DNA from 3 places in the Rahnella sp. 1L-D-7-B-C2 genome. Region 3 is predicted to be linked to each of the others. Evidence: predicted binding sites of a transcription regulator. Region 3 holds the regulator's gene; each other region holds the start of a gene.
What was found. Region 3 encodes Fur, which represses iron uptake genes when iron is present. Its sites were predicted from a motif close to ATAATAATGAGAACNACTATCAA; they were not measured.

Region 1 (6,209 bases), on a different contig from region 3:
ATCGCCTTTAAGGATAACGCTTGGGTATTTCCAGGTGATCGCAGAGCCCGTTTCAGACTGCGTCCAGGACATCTTCGACCCTGCGCCTTCACACAATGCGCGTTTGGTCACGAAGTTGAGGATCCCGCCGCTGCTGTCTTTGCTGCCGGAGAACCAGTTCTGTACGGTGGAGTATTTCACTTCAGCGTCTTTATGCAGAATGACTTCAACGACGGCCGCGTGCAGCTGATAGGTATCGCGTACCGGTGCTGAACAACCTTCGATGTAACTGACATAGCTACCTTCATCGGCAATCAGAATAGTACGTTCGAACTGACCGGTTTTCGCCGCGTTGATACGGAAATAGGTCGACAGTTCCATCGGACAACGCACACCTTTTGGTACATAAACAAAAGTGCCGTCAGAAGCGACCGCAGCGTTCAGCGCAGCAAAGAAGTTATCCTGCGCGGGTACTACGGTACCGAGGTATTTGCGAACCAGATCCGGGTATTCGTGAATGGCTTCGCCGAATGAGCAGAAAATGACGCCAGATTCAGCCAGCTTTTCACGATACGTCGTGGAAACAGAAACGGAGTCGAAAATTGCATCGACGGCCACTTCTTTCCCTTCACGTACGGGAACACCCAACTGCTCAAAAGCTTTTTCCACTTCGCTGGTCAGGTAATTTTTACCATCAAGCGCCGGAATACCGTGAGAATCTGCGGGTGGCTGTTGCGTAGCACCTGGCTGAGAACCACAGGTATCATCACAGCTGCCACAGGATGGCGCGGAGTAATAGCTATAATCCTGATAATCGAGAGGCGTGTAATACGCTTTCAACCAGTGCGGCTCTTCCATTTTCAGCCAAGCATGATAAGCCTGCAGACGGAACTCCAGCATCCACTCGGGTTCGTTGCGTTTCGCGGAGATCGCGCGAACCACATCTTCGTTGATGCCTGATGCTAGTTCATCGGTTGCCAGCTGGGTAAAGAACCCTTCTTTATAATTCGTTCCCTCGCCGACCCAAGACTGCACATCGTCTGGAATTTCTACGTTGCTTCGTGACATGTTGGTTACATCGCTTTGTTTACAATAATCTTAAAAACGGCCGGTTCTTACAGGCCGAAACTTTCGCCACACCCGCAGGCATGCTGAGCTTTAGGATTATTGAATTTAAATATCTGATTCAGCCCTTCGCGGACGAAATCCACCTCGGTTCCGTCGATGAAAGGCATCGCTTTCAGCGGAACAAACAGCAAAGCGCCGTCATGCTCAAACACCAGGTCATCGCTGCCCGGTTGCTTGGTTAAATCCAGAACGTAGCCAAAGCCAGCACAGCCCGATTGTTTCACCGAGAGCTGAAGACCTTTGACTTCAGGATCCTGGGTCATCAGGGTTTTAACCTGTTTCGCCGCAGAGTCAGTCAGGATCACGCCTTGCCATACGTTGTCGTCTAAAGAGAACGAGCCGACAGTTTCAGTTTGCATCTGTCTTACCTCATAGTTTTACGGTCATAGACAAGACCTATTGTCTCTATTCTAGTGATAACATTTATCACTTCAACCTCTTGTTTTAAGAGGGTATAGCGATGACCCATGAGGAACGCCACTCAATGTGCATCGGCTTTGGGTCGGGCTGCCGGCGGGTCTTGAACACCGCAACCATCAACTGATTGAATAAGTTGTCAATTTTTTGTTAAAAAACGCAAAATTAACCTTATAAAGATCATGGTTTAATAGCTTTCATTAGGTCTATTATAAAACATTCATCGGAAATGCCTATTTATGAATTCACCCTAAACGCAATAATAAGGCTCTTTTTGTTTACTCATTTCCGCCGAAAATTGAAAAAACAGATGAAAACGTTGATCCGGTTATTTTTTGACAATATGATGTTCATTCTTTGATAATGATTATCATTAAGATAAACCGGAATACTGAGAATGGCTCAATCGGTAAATGCGTGGTTGCAGAGTAAGATCGACGAATATAAATCCAGTGTCCGCGATGCTACTGTGGATTTCTATATGGCGGATGCCGCCTTACGCCGCCCTGACGCACACCTCTGCCAGCTAAAACGCCTCAACAGCATTTGTCTGGATATGGCCAATTTATGCCTGCAAAACGGAGACGATCACAGTTATCTGCACGCGTTATGCAAGCTGCATAACCGCCTGATATTGGAAATAAACAGTGTCGGTCGTTGTGAACTCTTCCGTGTTCAGAGCTACCATTTTGCGCGGCATACGCTCAAACTCATTTGTCAGTATTATGGCATGATGGGCATCTGGGAAAAAGCGACAGCCTTCCAAACAGACTTTGCCAAACGTGTGCCCTATCATCTTTGATTGCGTTTCAATGTGATAGCTAATGAATACTGCGAATAAAAAAGGCGGACAACTTTTCGGCCTGTCCGCCCTTTCTGTCTTCTACCTGCCTGATTCATTCACTCAAATTATTTATCGATAACCATCGTTGTCAGTCTGGATACACAGCAAAGACCGCCCTGCTGATCAAAAATTTCAATCTGCCAGACCTGGCTGCGGCGACCGGCGCGTAATGCACGGCATACGCCACGGACATGTCCTTCCCGCGCTGACTTCATGTGGCTGGCATTGATTTCCACGCCGACCACCGTCTGTGTGCCTTCGCTGCACAGATATCCCGCCATCGAGCCCAGGGTTTCAGCCAGTACGACTGATGCCCCACCGTGCAACAAACCAAAAGGCTGAATAGTACGTTCATCCACTGGCATCGTAGCTTCAAGAAAATCCTCGCCCAGTTGGGTGAACACTATTCCGACGTGCCCGACCATGCATCCCTGACTACGTGCATTGAGCGCATCAAGAGTGGTGGTTCGTTTCCAAAATGACATCGTGCTTCCTTATGTATCAGGAAAGGATTTCCAGTAAAGCCTGCAAAGGATGTCGGACTCCGTTACCTTCAATACGTTTTACCTGGCTGCGACAGGAATAACCGGTCGCCAGACAGCGCTGACGCGGCAGGCGTTGTAAAGATGTGTGCCATGACAGCTCGTATATCCCCAGCGAGTTTTGCAGGTTTTTCGTTTCGTGACCGTAAGTTCCGGCCATCCCGCAGCAACCTACACTGACATTTTCCAGCTTAGCGCCGTAGCGGGCAAAAATATCTCCCCATTGCTTACCACTGGTTGGCAACGCCGTACTTTCAGTGCAGTGCCCGAACAGATACCAAGGCTCACCGCTCTGCTGTTGCGCTGGACGTTCTGCCAGCCACGTATCTAACCATTCGTGTACCAACTGAACCTGGAATGAACCACGGGCCTCCCCGAGAATTTCCTTATATTCATCGCGATAACAGAGCACCAGCGCCGGGTCGACCCCCACCAGCGGCATTCCTAACTGAGCCACACGGTTTAAGAACTGTGAGGTTTTCTTCGCGGTTTTCGCAAAGCGTTGCAGGAAGCCTTTAATGTGTTGCGCTTTACCGTTCGGTGAGAACGGCAGCAGCACAGGTTTCAGACCCAATTTTTCGATAAGCCGGATGAAATCAGCCACGACCTGTGCATCATAAAAACTGGTAAACGGATCCTGCACCACCAGAACATATTCGCCGCGCTGGGCCGGAGATATTTTCTCCAACTGTTCGAGTGTCATCGTACTGGCGCGATGCCCCAGCAGTTGCTCACGCAGCGTGGGAGTGGACAGCAAAGGCAAATCTACCATGCCGATGCTTTTACGGCTCATTTCCCGTACCCACGGCTGTTTCAGGAAGAAGTTAAACAGCTTCGGTGCTTTGGCCATCAGCGGCGCATAACTTTCAACGCTTGCGACGAAATGGTCGCGCACCGGGCGCAAATAACGTGTGTGATAAAGCTGAAGGAAACGTGAGCGGAATCCGGGTACGTCAATCTTAATCGGACACTGCGTCGAACAGGCCTTGCAGGCCAGACAACCCGACATAGCCTCTTTCACTTCATGAGAAAAATCATATTCACCTTTATTGGCGTGCCAGGTATTACGTGTGCGGTCGATGAGTGTGCGGAAACTCAGCCCTTTCTCCGGCAAGGCGTTTTCAAGTGCCAGCGGATCAACGCCCTGCTCAGACAGCAAACGCAGCCATTCCCGGACTAATCCTGCGCGTCCTTTTGGTGAGTGAATTCGGCTACCGGTGATTTTCATCGACGGACACATCGGGCTTTTCACATCAAAGTTGAAGCAAAGACCGTTACCGTTACATTCCATTGCACCACGGAACGACTGACGCACTTCCAGCGGAATTCGGCGATCCAGCGTGCCACGTTTCGCCGCATCGACTTTCATCATCGGCTCATCGCAATCGAGTGGCGCACAGATCTTACCTGGATTCAGTCGGTTATCGGGGTCAAACGCCGTTTTGATACGGCGAAGCTCATGGAACAGTTCTTCGCCGAAAAATGCCGGACTGTATTCAGCACGGAAACCTTTGCCGTGCTCGCCCCACAGCAGGCCACCATATTTAGCGGTCAGTGCGACGACTTCATCAGAAATTTGCTTTAGCAGCATCTCCTGTTGCGGATCACACATATCGAGCGCCGGACGTACATGCAGTACGCCAGCATCGACGTGCCCGAACATGCCATAACTCAGATTATGGCTGTCCAGCAGCGCACGGAATTCAACGATATAATCAGCCAGATGCTGCGGCGGCACGCACGTATCTTCCGCAAACGGCAGGGGTTTGGCCTGCCCTTTCGCATTGCCCAGCAGTCCGACCGCTTTCTTACGCATATTATAAATACGTTCAATACCGGCAAGGTCGGCACAAATCTGATAACCAATCACACCACCTTCCTGGTCGCTCATCAGCCCGTCGAGGCGCTCGCACAGGGCGCTGACCTGAGCTTCAATCAGATCGGCGTCGTCACCGGCAAACTCAACGATGTTGAGCCCCTGCATGTCTTTACCATCCACATCCTTTATGTACTCACGAACGCTGTGCCAGACGATATCTTCACGCGCCAGATTGAGGACTTTGGAATCAACGGTTTCAACTGAAAGGGCTTTGGCTTCCACCATAAATGGCGCATTGCGCAGCGCGGAGTTGAAGGAGTCGTATTTAATGTTGACCAGACGGCGCACTTTGGGGATTGGCGTGATATTCAGACGCGCTTCTGTAATAAAGGCCAGTGAACCTTCCGAGCCGGTGAGGATACGGGTCAGATTGAAGGTTTGCAGATCATCACTCAATACGTGACGCAAATCGTAGCCGGTAAGGAAGCGATTCAATTTCGGGAATTTTTCGATGACCAGCGCGCGGTTATCACGGCAACTGTCGAGTACGGTACGATAGATGCGGCCAATAACAGAATCCTCTTCGCCGAGTTTATCGGCCAGCGCCGTAGGTATCGCTGTGGTGTCCAGCATGTCGCCACCGAGCACGATGGCGCGCACACCCAGCACGTGGTCTGAGGTTTTGCCATAGACCAGAGAACCCTGGCCGGACGCATCGGTATTGATCATTCCGCCAAGCGTCGCACGGTTACTGGTGGACAGCTCCGGCGAGAAGAAATAACCCAGCGGACGCAGATAATCGTTGAGCTGGTCTTTAATCACACCTGCCTCGACCTTGACCCAACCTTGTTCAATATTAATATCGAGAATTCGGTTCATATGACGGGACATATCAACCACAATGCCGCGGTTCAATGACTGACCGTTAGTGCCGGTGCCCCCGCCGCGCGGCGTGAAGACCAGCGTTTTAAAACGCTCTTGCCCTGCGAGGCGTGCTATCAGGGCAACGTCCGAGGTTGCCAGCGGAAACAGAACCGCATCCGGTAAGAGCTGATATACGCTGTTGTCAGTGGCCATCGTCAGTCGATCGGCATATGTCGTGGTGAGATCACCGGTAAATCCGTCGTTTTTTAAGGCTTCCAAAAAATCGAGCACCAGCTGGATGACACCCGGCGCCTGAGAAATCTGTGGGATCATTGAATTATGACTCTGTCTTTGTTGTATGCCTGGCAAGCGCTAAGCGATTTGCCGGATCTGCGAGGCAGATCCACCCTGTTCTTTACCCAGATTAAAAACTAACATACTTCTTTTTTAAGCGCTCCGTCTGGTTAACCATTGTTGCATTTGTTTCATGACGCACCGCAAAACGCACGTTTAGCAACAACGTGTTGCAACTAAATTTGCGGTGCGCTATCCAAAACCAATCGAATGTTCCATGCTTATGCATGACAACTGCGGGAACGCAGTGTCGCTATTTTTT
Region 2 (6,209 bases), on a different contig from region 3:
TTGCGCAAAACAGCGAGCGCCTTTCAGCGCTTGCGGCTCGCTAGCGCATACATCCGGCTTTCGGCTGCGAGGGCGAGCAGGTTGGGATCGTGCTCGCGGCTGTGCGGGAACACCAGCGCGATGGTCTGGCGCATCTGGTAGGCTTCGGCCAGCGGCAGTAACCGCACCGTATTTTCATACACTCCCTTCATTCTGCCCGGGATCAGCGTATACCCGACGCCCGCCTGCACCAGACTCAGCATCGAGAAAATGTCATTTACCCGCGTTACAATATCCGGCTCGAATCCGGCAATCTGAAACGCTTCCTGAAACCCGTGGTAAGTCGCGAATCCTTCGGCCAGTGAGACAAATTTTTCCTGTTTAAAATCCCGCAAATCCGCCGTGCCCTCGGTTGCCATTTCTGAACTGGCGGGGGCGGCGAGGAAGATATCATCCTGAAAAAGTGGCAGCTGATCGTAACGCTGAGCGTCGATGCTGGAGTCACTGGTGGAAATCAGGATGGCATCGAGCTGGCCGTCTTCCAGCTTGTGCAGCAAATCATTATTCGAGCCCATGACCAGTTCCAGCTCAAGTTCCGGACGGCGCAGTTTCAGCCCCATGATGAGGCGCGGAATGGTTTCCAGCGTCAGGGAATACAGCGTGCCGAGCTTCAGGCGTTTGTCGCCAAATCCGGCGGCGCGCTGGGTGGCCTGAATGCCGTGCTCCATCTGTTCGATGACCTGCGTGGCGTGTTCAAGCAACGCTTCGGCGGCAGGCAGTGGCAACAGATTGCGGCCTTTGTGGATGAACAGCGGACAGCGCAAACCTTCTTCCAGAGAATGTAGCGCGCGATGCACGCTGACGCTGCTCAGCCCGAGCTGCTCGGCGGCGCGGCTGATGTTCTGTTTTTCCATATAGGCGAGGAAAATTTCGAGTTTGCGGAAAGTGATTTCACTGTCGATCATACGGGTTCCTGCGGCGCGTTTGCGGCCTGAGGATAATAGCCGCAGTGCGGCTATTGAGAAAGGATTCGAATCAATGCGAAATGAGCTGATAGCTGACCGTCAGGCATTTTTTACCTTCGGCGCAGCTTTTGCAGCCGCCGGAGAGGCAGCTGTCGTCGGCTTCGATGGCCTCGGCTTTACGCATGGCGACCAGCCTTTCAAGCATCGCCTGCACCAGCGGCTGCGGGATATTGAGCTGGAGACTGAGCTGGCGGGCATCCGCCCGGCCAGCCAGTGCGAGACTGTCGCGTACCTCAATCAGACTGGCCATCATGTCTCCTAGTGGCAATCGCCGTCGGTAGTGGACGCACAGCAGGCTGACGCTTTACGCGGTTGCAAATTTACGCTGACGCGGCTGCGGGCTTTGCGCAGGGCGATAAGCACCAGCGCGTTGAAGGCAAGGACGATAAGAATGAGAGTGGTACTGTGTCCAGGATGATCGCTGAAGGTGGCTGCCTGATAGAACAACGTTGCCAGAGAATAGGCGACGTTCAGCCCCCAGAAGATCGAGAAGGTCATCCAGCTGCGGCTGGTTTCACGGGCAATCGCCCCCATCACCGACACGCAAGGCACGTACAGCAGCACGAAGATCAGATAGCTGTAGGCTGAAATCGCTGAGCCAAATTTGCTGCTCATTACGCCCATCGAGCTGACACCCATTTCGCCATCGCCTTTACTGGCTTCAATTGGGTTAGACAGCACGCTGATGCTGAACGTATCTTTCAGCCCCTGCCAGGTCTCTTTTACCGCGCCACCCAGTTCGTCCATCAGGTTGAAATTCGCAGCATCAAATTCTTCATTAGTGATGTGTTCGGCCGTGTAAAGGGTGTTCAGCGTACCGACCACCACTTCTTTGGCCATCGCACCGGTCACCAGCCCGACCGTCGCCTGCCAGTTGTCATTATGCACACCCATCGGCGCGAGCACCGGCGTCAGCACCTTACTGACCGAGGCCAGCGCTGAATCATTGATGTTATTCACCGCGTTGCCGCTGAACGAGAAACTGTTGAGTGCGCCGATGAAAATACTGGCGATGACGATAACTTTACCGGCGCGCAGCACGAATCCTTTCAGACGCTGCCAGGTTTGCAGCAGCAGGCTTTTCAGATGCGGAACGTGATACACCGGCAGTTCCATTACGAACGGGGAGGCTTCGCCGCGCATGATGGTGTATTTGAGCAGCAGGCCAGTGAGGATGGCGACCACAATGCCTAACAAATACAGTGAGAAGACGACGGAGGCGCCGTCCTGCCCGAAGAACGCTGCGGAGAAAACGGCGAAGATAGCCAGACGCGCGCCGCAGGACATAAACGGTGCCATCATCACGGTGATCAGGCGTTCGCGCGGGGCGTCCAGCGTTCGGGCACCCATAATCGACGGAACGTTACAGCCGAACCCGACAATCAGCGGCACGAAGGACTTGCCGGGCAGACCAAGCGCCTGCATCAGCCTGTCCATCACGAACGCGGCGCGCGCCATGTAACCGGAATCTTCAAGAAAGGAGAGGAACAGGTACATCATGCCGATTTGCGGTACCAGCGGCAGAACGGTGTTGATCCCGCCGCCCACACCCTGCGCGAGGAAAATGGTCAGCCACTGCGGGAAGTGCAGGGTATAACCAATCCACTGCATGCCCTGAATGAAAATCGCCGCGGAACCAATATCGAAAATCGGTTGCAGCGCCCCGCCGATATTAATCGCCAGAACGAACATCAGGTACATCACCAGCAGGAAAATCGGTACGCCGAGGAAACGGTTAAGGATCACGCGGTCCAGCACCTGCGTCAGTTTATTCGGCGCGGTGAGGTGCGAGTTGCTGATTTCAGCACTCAGCTGGGCGATGGACTGATAGCGCGCATCGGCAATCAGCAGCGCCGGATCGTCGAGCTCCTGCGCGGCCAGTCGGGCTTTCACTTCCGGCAGCAGCTGTTGCGCGTTACCGGCGTGGGTCTGGCTGTAGATATCGCCTTCAAGAATTTGCAAAGCCAGCCAGCGGCGTTGTTGCAGCGCCATCTCTGACGGCATGGCGGCGGCCAGCACGTCCACTTCCTTTTGCAGCAGCGGAGGGTAGGTCACGCGCGCAAGCATCGTGGCCGGTGGCAGCTGGTCGATGGCGGATTTCAGTTCTTTAATGCCGGAGGCACGGGTAGACACCAGCGCGATAACCGGGCAGCCCAGACGCGCAGACAGCGCCGGGATATCGATATGAATGTTCTGGATTTTAGCGATGTCGAGCATGTTCAGCGCGACGATGCACGGAATCCCGAGTTCGAGCAGTTGCAGGGTCAGATACAAATTTCGCTCAAGGTTGGAGGCATCCACGACGTTAATCATCAGATCGGCGTCGCCGCTGAGAATGTAGTGGCAGGCGATTTGTTCGTCGAGCGAGGTTTGTTCGGAGATGGTGGTCAGGGAGTAAGTGCCCGGTAAATCCACCAGCGTGATTTTATGATCTTCGGTGGAGAATTGGCCTTCTTTACGTTCGACGGTCACCCCCGCCCAGTTGCCTACGCGCTGACGTGAACCGGTCAACTGATTGAAAAGGGTGGTTTTACCTGAATTGGGATTACCAATCAGGCCAATGGTCAGTGCTTTCATACGTTCAGGTCTGCGTGTGAGAAAGGGGAAAGCGCGCAGGGATTAATGTGACCTGCGCAAAGAAGTCAGGCCAGCATTTCGAGTTTAAGCAGATCAAGATCTTTCTTGCGAACCACCAGACTGGTGCGGCGGGTTTCGATCTGTATCGGGTCGCCCATTGGTGCGACGCGGATGATGTTGAAGAATGATCCCGGCAGCATGCCGAGTGACAGCAGTTTCTGGCGATACGCCGGGCTAATCTCATGAGAAAAGCCGGTAATTTTGTAAGCACGTTGTGATTGAAGTTGCATAAGTTCCTCGCGAAGCGATCGGGTTTGTGGGGGCCGCGTTGCAAAAGCTACGCCGCGCTTCCGTGCCCGGATATTCCACTTAAATGCGATTTATGTTGCAAAAAAACTGCTCAGAAATTGTCCCTGGTGCGCAATTATCGACCTTACGTTAACTGTAGTTTGAATACGCAAGGAAGTACAAACGAGAATAGTTATCATAATTAGTACGTGTAAAAAGACAAAAAGAAAAGAGGCGTGCCTCTTCACGGATGTCCCTACCGCGTTGCATATCCTATGCCTGTGGAATCTCTGTTTTATTGATTTACCGCAGTGATTGATTCATTAGGAGAGACTTTAAAAAGTGTCGAAAAAAGGTACATAAAAAAGCCGCTAAAATTCAGCGGCTTTCGTTTAATGGCTTAAAACGTAAAAGCTAGCGTTTTTTACCCAACGCGGCGGCCAGTGCATCGGCCATCGCATTATTGCCTGCCGGAGCCGCATTGCGACCCGCCGGTTTGTTTTGTGTTGGACGTTTCTGCCCATCGCGATTGTCCCCTGCGGAGGGCGCGGAAGAGCGACGCCCCGGGGCTTCGCCCGGTTGCTCATCCAGACGCATGGTCAGCGCGATACGTTTGCGTTGCAGGTCAACTTCCATCACTTTGACTTTAACAATATCGCCGGCTTTCACCACGGTATGCGGATCTTCGACGAATTTGTTAGCCAGAGACGAAATGTGTACCAGCCCGTCCTGATGAACGCCGATATCGACGAACGCGCCGAAGTTAGTCACGTTGGTGACCGAACCTTCAAGGATCATGCCCGGCATCAGATCATTCATGGTTTCCACGCCATCGGCAAAGGTCGCGGTTTTGAACTCAGGGCGCGGATCGTGCCCCGGTTTTTCCAGCTCTTTGATGATGTCGGTCACCGTCGGCATACCAAATTTCTCGTCGGTAAACTCACTGGCTTTCAGGCCGCGCAGCGCATTGGAATCGCCCATCAGATCTTTCAACGCCAGTTGCGTCGCCGCCAGAATGCGCTCCACCACCGGATACGTTTCCGGGTGAACCGTTGAGGCATCGAGCGGATTGTCGCCGTGGTTGATACGCAGGAAGCCCGCACACTGTTCGAAGGCTTTCGGCCCCAGACGGCTGACTTTCAGCAGTTGCTCACGGTTGCGGAACTGACCGTTCTCATCGCGCCAGTTGACGATATTCTGCGCCATCATGCGGGTCAGACCGGCAACGCGGGTCAGCAGCGGCACGGACGCGGTGTTGAGATCCACACCCACGGCATTCACGCAGTCTTCCACCACGGTATCGAGCTTTTTCGCCAGCTGTGACTGGCTGACGTCGTGCTGATACTGGCCGACACCGATGGATTTCGGATCGATTTTCACCAGTTCGGCCAGCGGGTCCTGCAAACGACGGGCGATTGAAACCGCACCGCGAATGGACACGTCGAGATCCGGGAATTCCAGCGCCGCCAGTTCGGAGGCGGAATAGACAGATGCCCCGGCTTCGCTGACGATCACTTTCTGCGCTTTTACCGCCGGGAACTGTTTTTGCAGCTCGATAAAGAAGCGTTCGGTTTCGCGGGAAGCCGTCCCGTTGCCGATCGCCACCAGTTCGACGTTATGTTTGATGCACAGCGCCGCAACTTGTTGCGCGGCTTTAGCAGCCTGACCGGTGTGTGGATAAACGGTATCGATACCCACCAGTTTTCCGGTGTTATCCACAACAGCAACTTTCACACCGGTACGCAAACCCGGATCGAGACCCATCGTCGCGCGCATACCGGCCGGGGCGGCCATCAGCAGATCGTGCATGTTGCGGGCGAAAACGTTTATCGCCTCATCTTCAGCGCGTTCGCGAACGGTGCCCATCAGCTCGGTTTCGAGGTGCAGCAGCACTTTAATGCGCCACGTCCAGTTCACCACCGCACGGCGCCAGACGTCGGCAGGGGCGTTATTAAGGCGCAAACCCAGATGATCGATGATCAGCTGTTCGGCATAGCTCTCTTTTGGCGGTTCGTCGTGCTGGGGATCGGCATTCAGCGCCAGCTGTAAGACGCCTTCGTTACGGCCACGGAACATCGCCAGCGCACGGTGCGACGGGACTTTGGCAATTGGTTCATGATGATCGAAATAGTCGCTAAACTTCGCGCCTTCCTGCGCTTTGCCTTCGACCAGACGCGAAGTCAGATGCGCATTTTTCCACAGATAGTCGCGGACTTTCGCCAGCAGCGCGGCGTCTTCGGCGAAACGTTCCATCAGGATGTAGCGCGCGCCGTCCAGCGCGGCTTTGGTGTCGGCGACGCCTTTATCGGCATCGACAAATTGGGCCGCCGTCGCGTCAGG
Region 3 (6,209 bases):
TTCACCATCACCCGCGTGACCGGCGACCTGCATAAAATCGAGCCGACCAACAAATTCAAAGGCTTCCCGGCCAATCAGTCGGTCAGCATTCCGGTGGTCGGCGAATACTGGCAACTGTTTGAAACCGATCTGATCCCGCGCTGGTATGCGACATCGTCAAATGCCCAGCCAAAAGTGCTGGCGAACACCGATACCGAAGATTTGCATCAGTTCGTCACGCCGTTTAAGGGCGACCAGTGGAAGCGCACGGCGGATGACAAAAACGTTCTGATGACGCCGGTCAGCCGTTATGTGAAAAATGACGAGCTGAAAGTACTGCCTGCGGCGACCTTGCGCGGGCAAATTATTCCGACACCGCTGGAAGTGAAAATTCATGCGAAAGATGTGTCGCTGGCAGGCGGCGTGGCACTCGATCTGAGCGCGCTGGCCAAACCGGCGGCGATCGCGGTGACCGAACGCTTTGCGCTGCTGGGCATCACTGAAAATGCCAAAGGCTATCCGATCACTACGCGCATTGAGAAAGACAAATTCAGCGGAAAGCAGGCGACTGAAGGCGCGTATATTCTCAATATTGGTGAGAAGGGTGCACAGGTTACCGGTTTCGATCAGGCCGGCGTGTTCTACGGTTTACAGTCGATTCTTTCTTTAGTGCCTGCCGATGGCAGTAAAAAAATCGCCAGCCTGGACGCCAAAGATGCACCGCGTTTTGAATACCGCGCGATGTTCCTCGACGTTGGCCGCAACTTCCATTCTAAAGCCGCGGTTCTGCGATTACTCGACCAGATGTCCGCATACAAACTGAATACTTTCCACTTCCATCTTAGCGATGATGAGGGCTGGCGCATCGAGATCCCTGGCTTGCCGGAGCTCACGGATATCGGCAGTAAACGCTGTCACGACCTGACTGAAACCAAATGCCTGTTGCCGCAGTTGGGTTCTGGCCCGGATTCGGACAACAACGGCAGCGGGCATTTCTCCCGTGCCGATTACATCGAGATTGTGAAGTACGCCAATGCGCGTCAGATCAACGTGATCCCGGAAATCGACATGCCTGCGCACGCCCGTGCGGCGGTGATTTCAATGGAGGCGCGTTACCGAAAACTGCATGCGGCGGGTAAAGAGGAAGAAGCCAATGAGTTCCGCCTGCTGGATCCGACTGACACCTCAAATACTACCGGCGTCCAGTTCTATGATCGCCACGGGTATCTGAACCCTTGTATGGAATCGTCCAAACGCTTTGCAGATAAAGTGATTGGCGAAATCGCCCAAATGCACAAAGAGGCCGGACAGCCGCTCAGCACCTGGCATTTTGGCGGTGACGAGGCGAAAAACATCTTCCTCGGTCCGGGCTATCAGGATAAAAACGGTAAGATCGATCCGGCAAAAGGCGTGATTGATCTGAGCAAGCAGGATAAACCCTGGGCGCAGTCACAGGTCTGTCAGGCAATGATTTCTTCCGGCAAAGTCGCGGACGTTGAGCATCTGCCAAGTTACTTCGCAATGGAAGTCAGCAAGCTGGTGAATGCCCACGGTATCGAAAGAATGCAGGCATGGCAGGACGGCCTGAAAGATGCCAGAGATGCCAGTTCCTTCGCCACTAAACGTATCGGCGTAAACTTCTGGGATACGCTCTATTGGGGCGGTTTCGACTCAGTAAACGATTGGGCGAACAAAGGCTTCGAAGTGACAATTTCGAATCCGGATTACGTTTACTTCGACTTCCCGTACGAAGTGACTCCGCTGGAAAAGGGGTTCTATTGGGGTACACGTTACAGCGATGAAGCGAAAGTTTTCAGCTTCGCACCGGATAACCTGCCGCAGAATGCTGAAACCTCTGTCGATCGTGACGGTAACGCTTTCGAGGCGAAAAGTGACAAACCCTGGCCGGGCGCGTACGGGATTTCCGCACAACTGTGGAGCGAAGTGGTGCGTACCGATGACCGGATGGAATACATGATCTATCCGCGACTGTTGCCGCTGGCAGAACGTGCCTGGCACCGGGCAAACTGGGAAATGGATTATAAGGCAGGACGCGAATTCGCCGGTGGTAAAACTCATCACGTCGATACCAAAGCACTGCACACCGACTGGCTGCGCTTCGCCAACCTGATGGGGCAGCGAGAGTTACCGAAAATGGATGCGGCAGGCGTTGCTTATCGTCTGCCTGTGCCGGGCGCGCAGGTGAACGGCGGAAAACTTCAGGCGAATACGTCGCTGCCCGGGCTGGCGATAGAGTATTCCGTCGACGGTGGCAAGCAATGGCAGCGTTATGATGATGTTCAAAAACCGCAAATCACCGGTGACGTCTGGGTACGCTCCGCGTCTGCGGATGGTAAACGCTTCAGCCGTGCAGAGCCGGTGACAGATAAGCTTTAAGCGAAACCGCCTGAGGCTAAAAAACAAAACCCCGGTTTTCCGGGGTTTTTTACATCTGATGTTCATCGCGTAGGCCAAAAAAAACCGCTTTTCAGCGGTTAGTTAAGTCTTTACGTTGACGGCAACTTCGCCGAACCGGGCAGATTACTGCGCGGGTTTATCATTGTGCAAAGAATCATCTTCGCGGCAATCGCCTGCTTCACAGTGACCGTACAGGTACAGGCTGTGGTTGGTCAGTTTGATGCCATGTTTCTTAGCGATTTCACGCTGACGACCTTCGATATATTCGTCGCGGAATTCAATCACGCGGCCACAATCTAAGCAGATCAGGTGGTCGTGGTGATGTTGCTGGGTCAGTTCGAATACGGATTTGCCGCCTTCGAAGTTATGACGGGTCACGATACCGGCGTCATCAAACTGGTTCAAAACGCGGTAAACCGTCGCCAGACCAATCTCTTCACCCATATCAATCAGTTGTTTGTACAGATCTTCCGCACTCACGTGATGACCTTCCGGCGCTTGCAGCACTTCCAGGATTTTAAGGCGCGGAAGCGTGACTTTTAAGCCGGCTTTCTTCAGTGCGGTGTTGTTGTCAGTCATGCGGATTCAGTCCTGTTACTATGTGCTAATCAAGTTGAGGCATGGAGCCTGTGGCATCAGCGGCACAAAATTGTTCGTTTAGGATCCTTCGTTTAACGGAAGTGTGCCGATCCCCTAAACGATTGCCTGTTAATAAAGATCACTAAATGCCAGTCACACCAGATAATGCAACGACTTGATCGATAGAAAAAACAGATGAACTCAGTGTACCTTGATACTACGGAAAGTAACAATTTTGTTGTGGCTAAATTGTTAATTTCAGTAATAGTTTGGCCCTTCAATTGTAGAATAAATCCTCAGGGCCAACAGGGTTTTTAGCCAATAATTTCTGAAAGGCTCAATTCTTCTGTAATTTGCTTAACCCACGCATCAACGCGCTCATTGGTTAATTCAGGCTGACGGTCTTCGTCAATCGCCAGTCCGATGAAGTGTTTATCATCGGCCAGACCTTTTGAGGCTTCGAAGTGGTAGCCTTCGGTTGGCCAGTGACCCACAATCACCGCGCCGCGTGGCTCAATGATGTCGCGCACGGTGCCCAGTGCGTCACAGAAATATTCTGCATAGTCTTCCTGATCGCCACAGCCAAACAGCGCAACCAGCTTACCTTCGAAGTCGATCTCTTCCAGGCTAGGGAAGAAGTCATCCCAGTCACACTGGGCTTCACCGTAATACCAGGTTGGAATACCGATCAGCAAAATATCGAATTTTTCCAGATCCTCTTTGCTGCTCTTCGCAATGTCATGCACCTCAGCAACATCTTTACCCAGTTGTTTCTGGATCATTTTTGCGATGTTTTCGGTGTTACCTGTATCGGATCCAAAGAAGATTCCTACTACGGCCATAAGATGTCTAACCTCTTGTTCTCAATGATAAGCCCTACATTGCAGGCAATAATAACGCTGATAATAGCAAACTCGCGTGGCGGAGAATATGCTTCTGCGCGCCTTCTTAACTGACGAATAAGTTTATCGGCCAAACTTTTTAAGTGTTATCGCCTTCGTGTCTTTTGAATGTCTGTGTTTAACCTCAAAGGTATTGAGGTTAAAAGCAAAGTGAAGAAATAGTCCGACGCACTCCTTAAGTTTAAGCACGCTCAGCCGATAGATGATGCGAGAGCAATCTCAACATAATAAAGAAATCGATGCCCGGAGAGGTGTTCAAACATGTCCAGAGGCACCCGCCCGCTGGTTACATGTCTTGATTCTCCGCATCCCCCTCAATCCTCAGACCAGAAACAGTCATGTTTCGAGAGAGGCATATCGTGCAGTTTTTGAAAAACATTACCATCAGGACCGCTTTATTAGCCATTCTTGGCGTTTTTTGCGTCATGTGGGCCGGTGTATCGCTTTACACCGTCAGCTCGCTTAACACACTGACCCAAAACACCAGGAACAGTTCCGAACTCGTCAACAACATGGCGCTGATCAGCAAAGGAAATGATCAGTATTTTCGTACCGTCACCCGTTTGAGCCGTGCCGTCTCGCAGCTTCAGGCCGATCCGACCAAAGGGCCGGAAATTTTTGATAGCGCAAAACAGTCTCTCGATGGCCTGACTCAGGCTTTGGCGGGATTTAAAGCTGCGCCACATCCGGGCCTGGAAGAATCTGCGGTTCAGGAGTTGCTTGCCAGCTGGGAAAGTCTTGTCGCCCAGGGCGTCAACCCGTTGTTTGAGGCTGCCAGCAACAAAAATATCGATGTCTACAATCAGTTAGCGAACACCACCGTTCCGCCGCTGAGCCGTGATTTTGGCGCGGCAATGCAAAAAGTCAGCGGCCAGATTGCCGTGGACTTCAGCGCGGCGCAAACGGAATCTAACCATCTGACCTACGTCAGCAAAGTGATTCAGATTACAGCGTTCATCATTGGTCTGATTATTCTGCTGCTGACTGACCGCTATCTTGTTATGGCGCTGGTGAAACCGCTGGATAAGATCCGCGATCAGTTTGCACTGATTGCCAGCGGTGATCTGACAAATCAAATGGAAGAGTTTGGTAAAAACTGTGCCGGTAAGCTGATCCCGTTACTCAACATCATGCAAGCCAGCCTGGTGAACACGGTTCAAACCATCCGCAACTGTACCAACAACATTTATCAGGGAGCGTCCGAAATTTCTGCCGGCAATAACGATCTCTCTTCCCGTACGGAAGAGCAGGCCTCGGCGCTGGAAGAAACGGCAGCCAGCATGGAAGAGCTGACCGCAACGGTGAAACATAACGCCGACAACGCCCATCACGCCAGCCAGCTGGTGATTGAAGCGTCTGGCACCGCCCGCAAAGGCGGCAACATTGTGGCCGACGTTGTCAGTACCATGAAAGATATTTCCGGCAGCTCGAAGAAAATTGCTGAGATAACCTCGGTCATCAACAGCATTGCCTTCCAGACCAACATTCTGGCGCTGAACGCTGCGGTAGAAGCCGCGCGCGCAGGTGAACAGGGGCGCGGATTTGCCGTGGTCGCCAGCGAAGTGCGTAATCTGGCACAGCGCAGCGCGCAGGCCGCGAAGGAGATTGAGCAGCTCATCAGCGAATCGGTTTCCCGCGTTGACAGCGGATCCAAACTGGTGGAGAACGCCGGTCAGACCATGAACGAAGTGGTGCGCTCGATTACGCATGTCACCGACATCATGGCGGAAATCGCGTCTGCCTCCGATGAGCAAAGCAAAGGCATCAGCCAGGTCGCTGTGGCCGTCACGCAGATGGACAGCGTCACCCAGCAAAATGCCGCGCTGGTGGAACAGGCATCTCAGGCCGCCGTTTCTCTGGAAGAGCAGGCCGCATTGCTCAATAACGCCGTTGCGACGTTCAAACTACGAGACAGCGTCACGCGCGTCGGGTCAAAACCTGCGGGAATGATTTCTGCGCCGTTGTTACGACCGGATACGGGCATGATTTCTGCGAAAAGTTCGGAAAACTGGGAAACGTTCTGAGTAATGCAGTGAAGGGACACGTTGAGCAGTATAAGTAGAAAAACAAACGGGTAGCCTGAAAAGGTTACCCGTTTTTAATCAGCCTTCATGACCGTTAAGATGCGCCAGCAGCATCTCTTCAATCAATTCGCTCCGGCTGATATTGCGTTCTTCTGCCAGCTTATTGAGTGTATCAACAGCATCGGCGTTCATTTTCAGCTCGACACGACGCAGGCCGCTCGCTTTATCGCGGCGTAACTGGTTGCGCTTGTTGATCCTGAGCTGTTCATCACGGGATAGCGGATTTGTTTTTGGACGCCCCGGACGG

Region 1: the regulator Fur is predicted to act here: its motif matches at 1,515-1,537, upstream of sufA (Fe-S cluster assembly scaffold SufA).
Region 2: the regulator Fur is predicted to act here: its motif matches at 4,053-4,075, upstream of feoA (ferrous iron transporter A).

Annotation. Positions count from the first base shown of each region.
Region 1 covers NZ_JBXAVQ010000002.1:327,957-334,165, forward strand. Annotated here, with positions in the region: gene sufB (Fe-S cluster assembly protein SufB) at 1-1,047, opposite strand, end outside; gene sufA (Fe-S cluster assembly scaffold SufA) at 1,095-1,466, opposite strand; gene AC0Z7K_RS05135 (hypothetical protein) at 1,922-2,326, shown strand; gene AC0Z7K_RS05140 (hotdog fold thioesterase) at 2,434-2,853, opposite strand; gene ydiJ (D-2-hydroxyglutarate dehydrogenase YdiJ) at 2,870-5,926, opposite strand.
Region 2 covers NZ_JBXAVQ010000004.1:281,204-287,412, forward strand. Annotated here, with positions in the region: gene AC0Z7K_RS09760 (hypothetical protein) at 1-44, shown strand, start outside; gene AC0Z7K_RS09765 (LysR family transcriptional regulator) at 24-944, opposite strand; gene AC0Z7K_RS09770 (FeoC-like transcriptional regulator) at 1,015-1,254, opposite strand; gene feoB (Fe(2+) transporter permease subunit FeoB) at 1,263-3,581, opposite strand; gene feoA (ferrous iron transporter A) at 3,647-3,871, opposite strand; gene AC0Z7K_RS09785 (Tex family protein) at 4,284-6,209, opposite strand, start outside.
Region 3 covers NZ_JBXAVQ010000001.1:659,948-666,156, reverse strand. Annotated here, with positions in the region: gene AC0Z7K_RS02985 (beta-N-acetylhexosaminidase) at 1-2,376, shown strand, start outside; gene fur (ferric iron uptake transcriptional regulator) at 2,521-2,976, opposite strand; gene fldA (flavodoxin FldA) at 3,291-3,818, opposite strand; gene AC0Z7K_RS02970 (methyl-accepting chemotaxis protein) at 4,238-5,902, shown strand; gene ybfE (LexA regulated protein) at 5,981-6,209, opposite strand, start outside.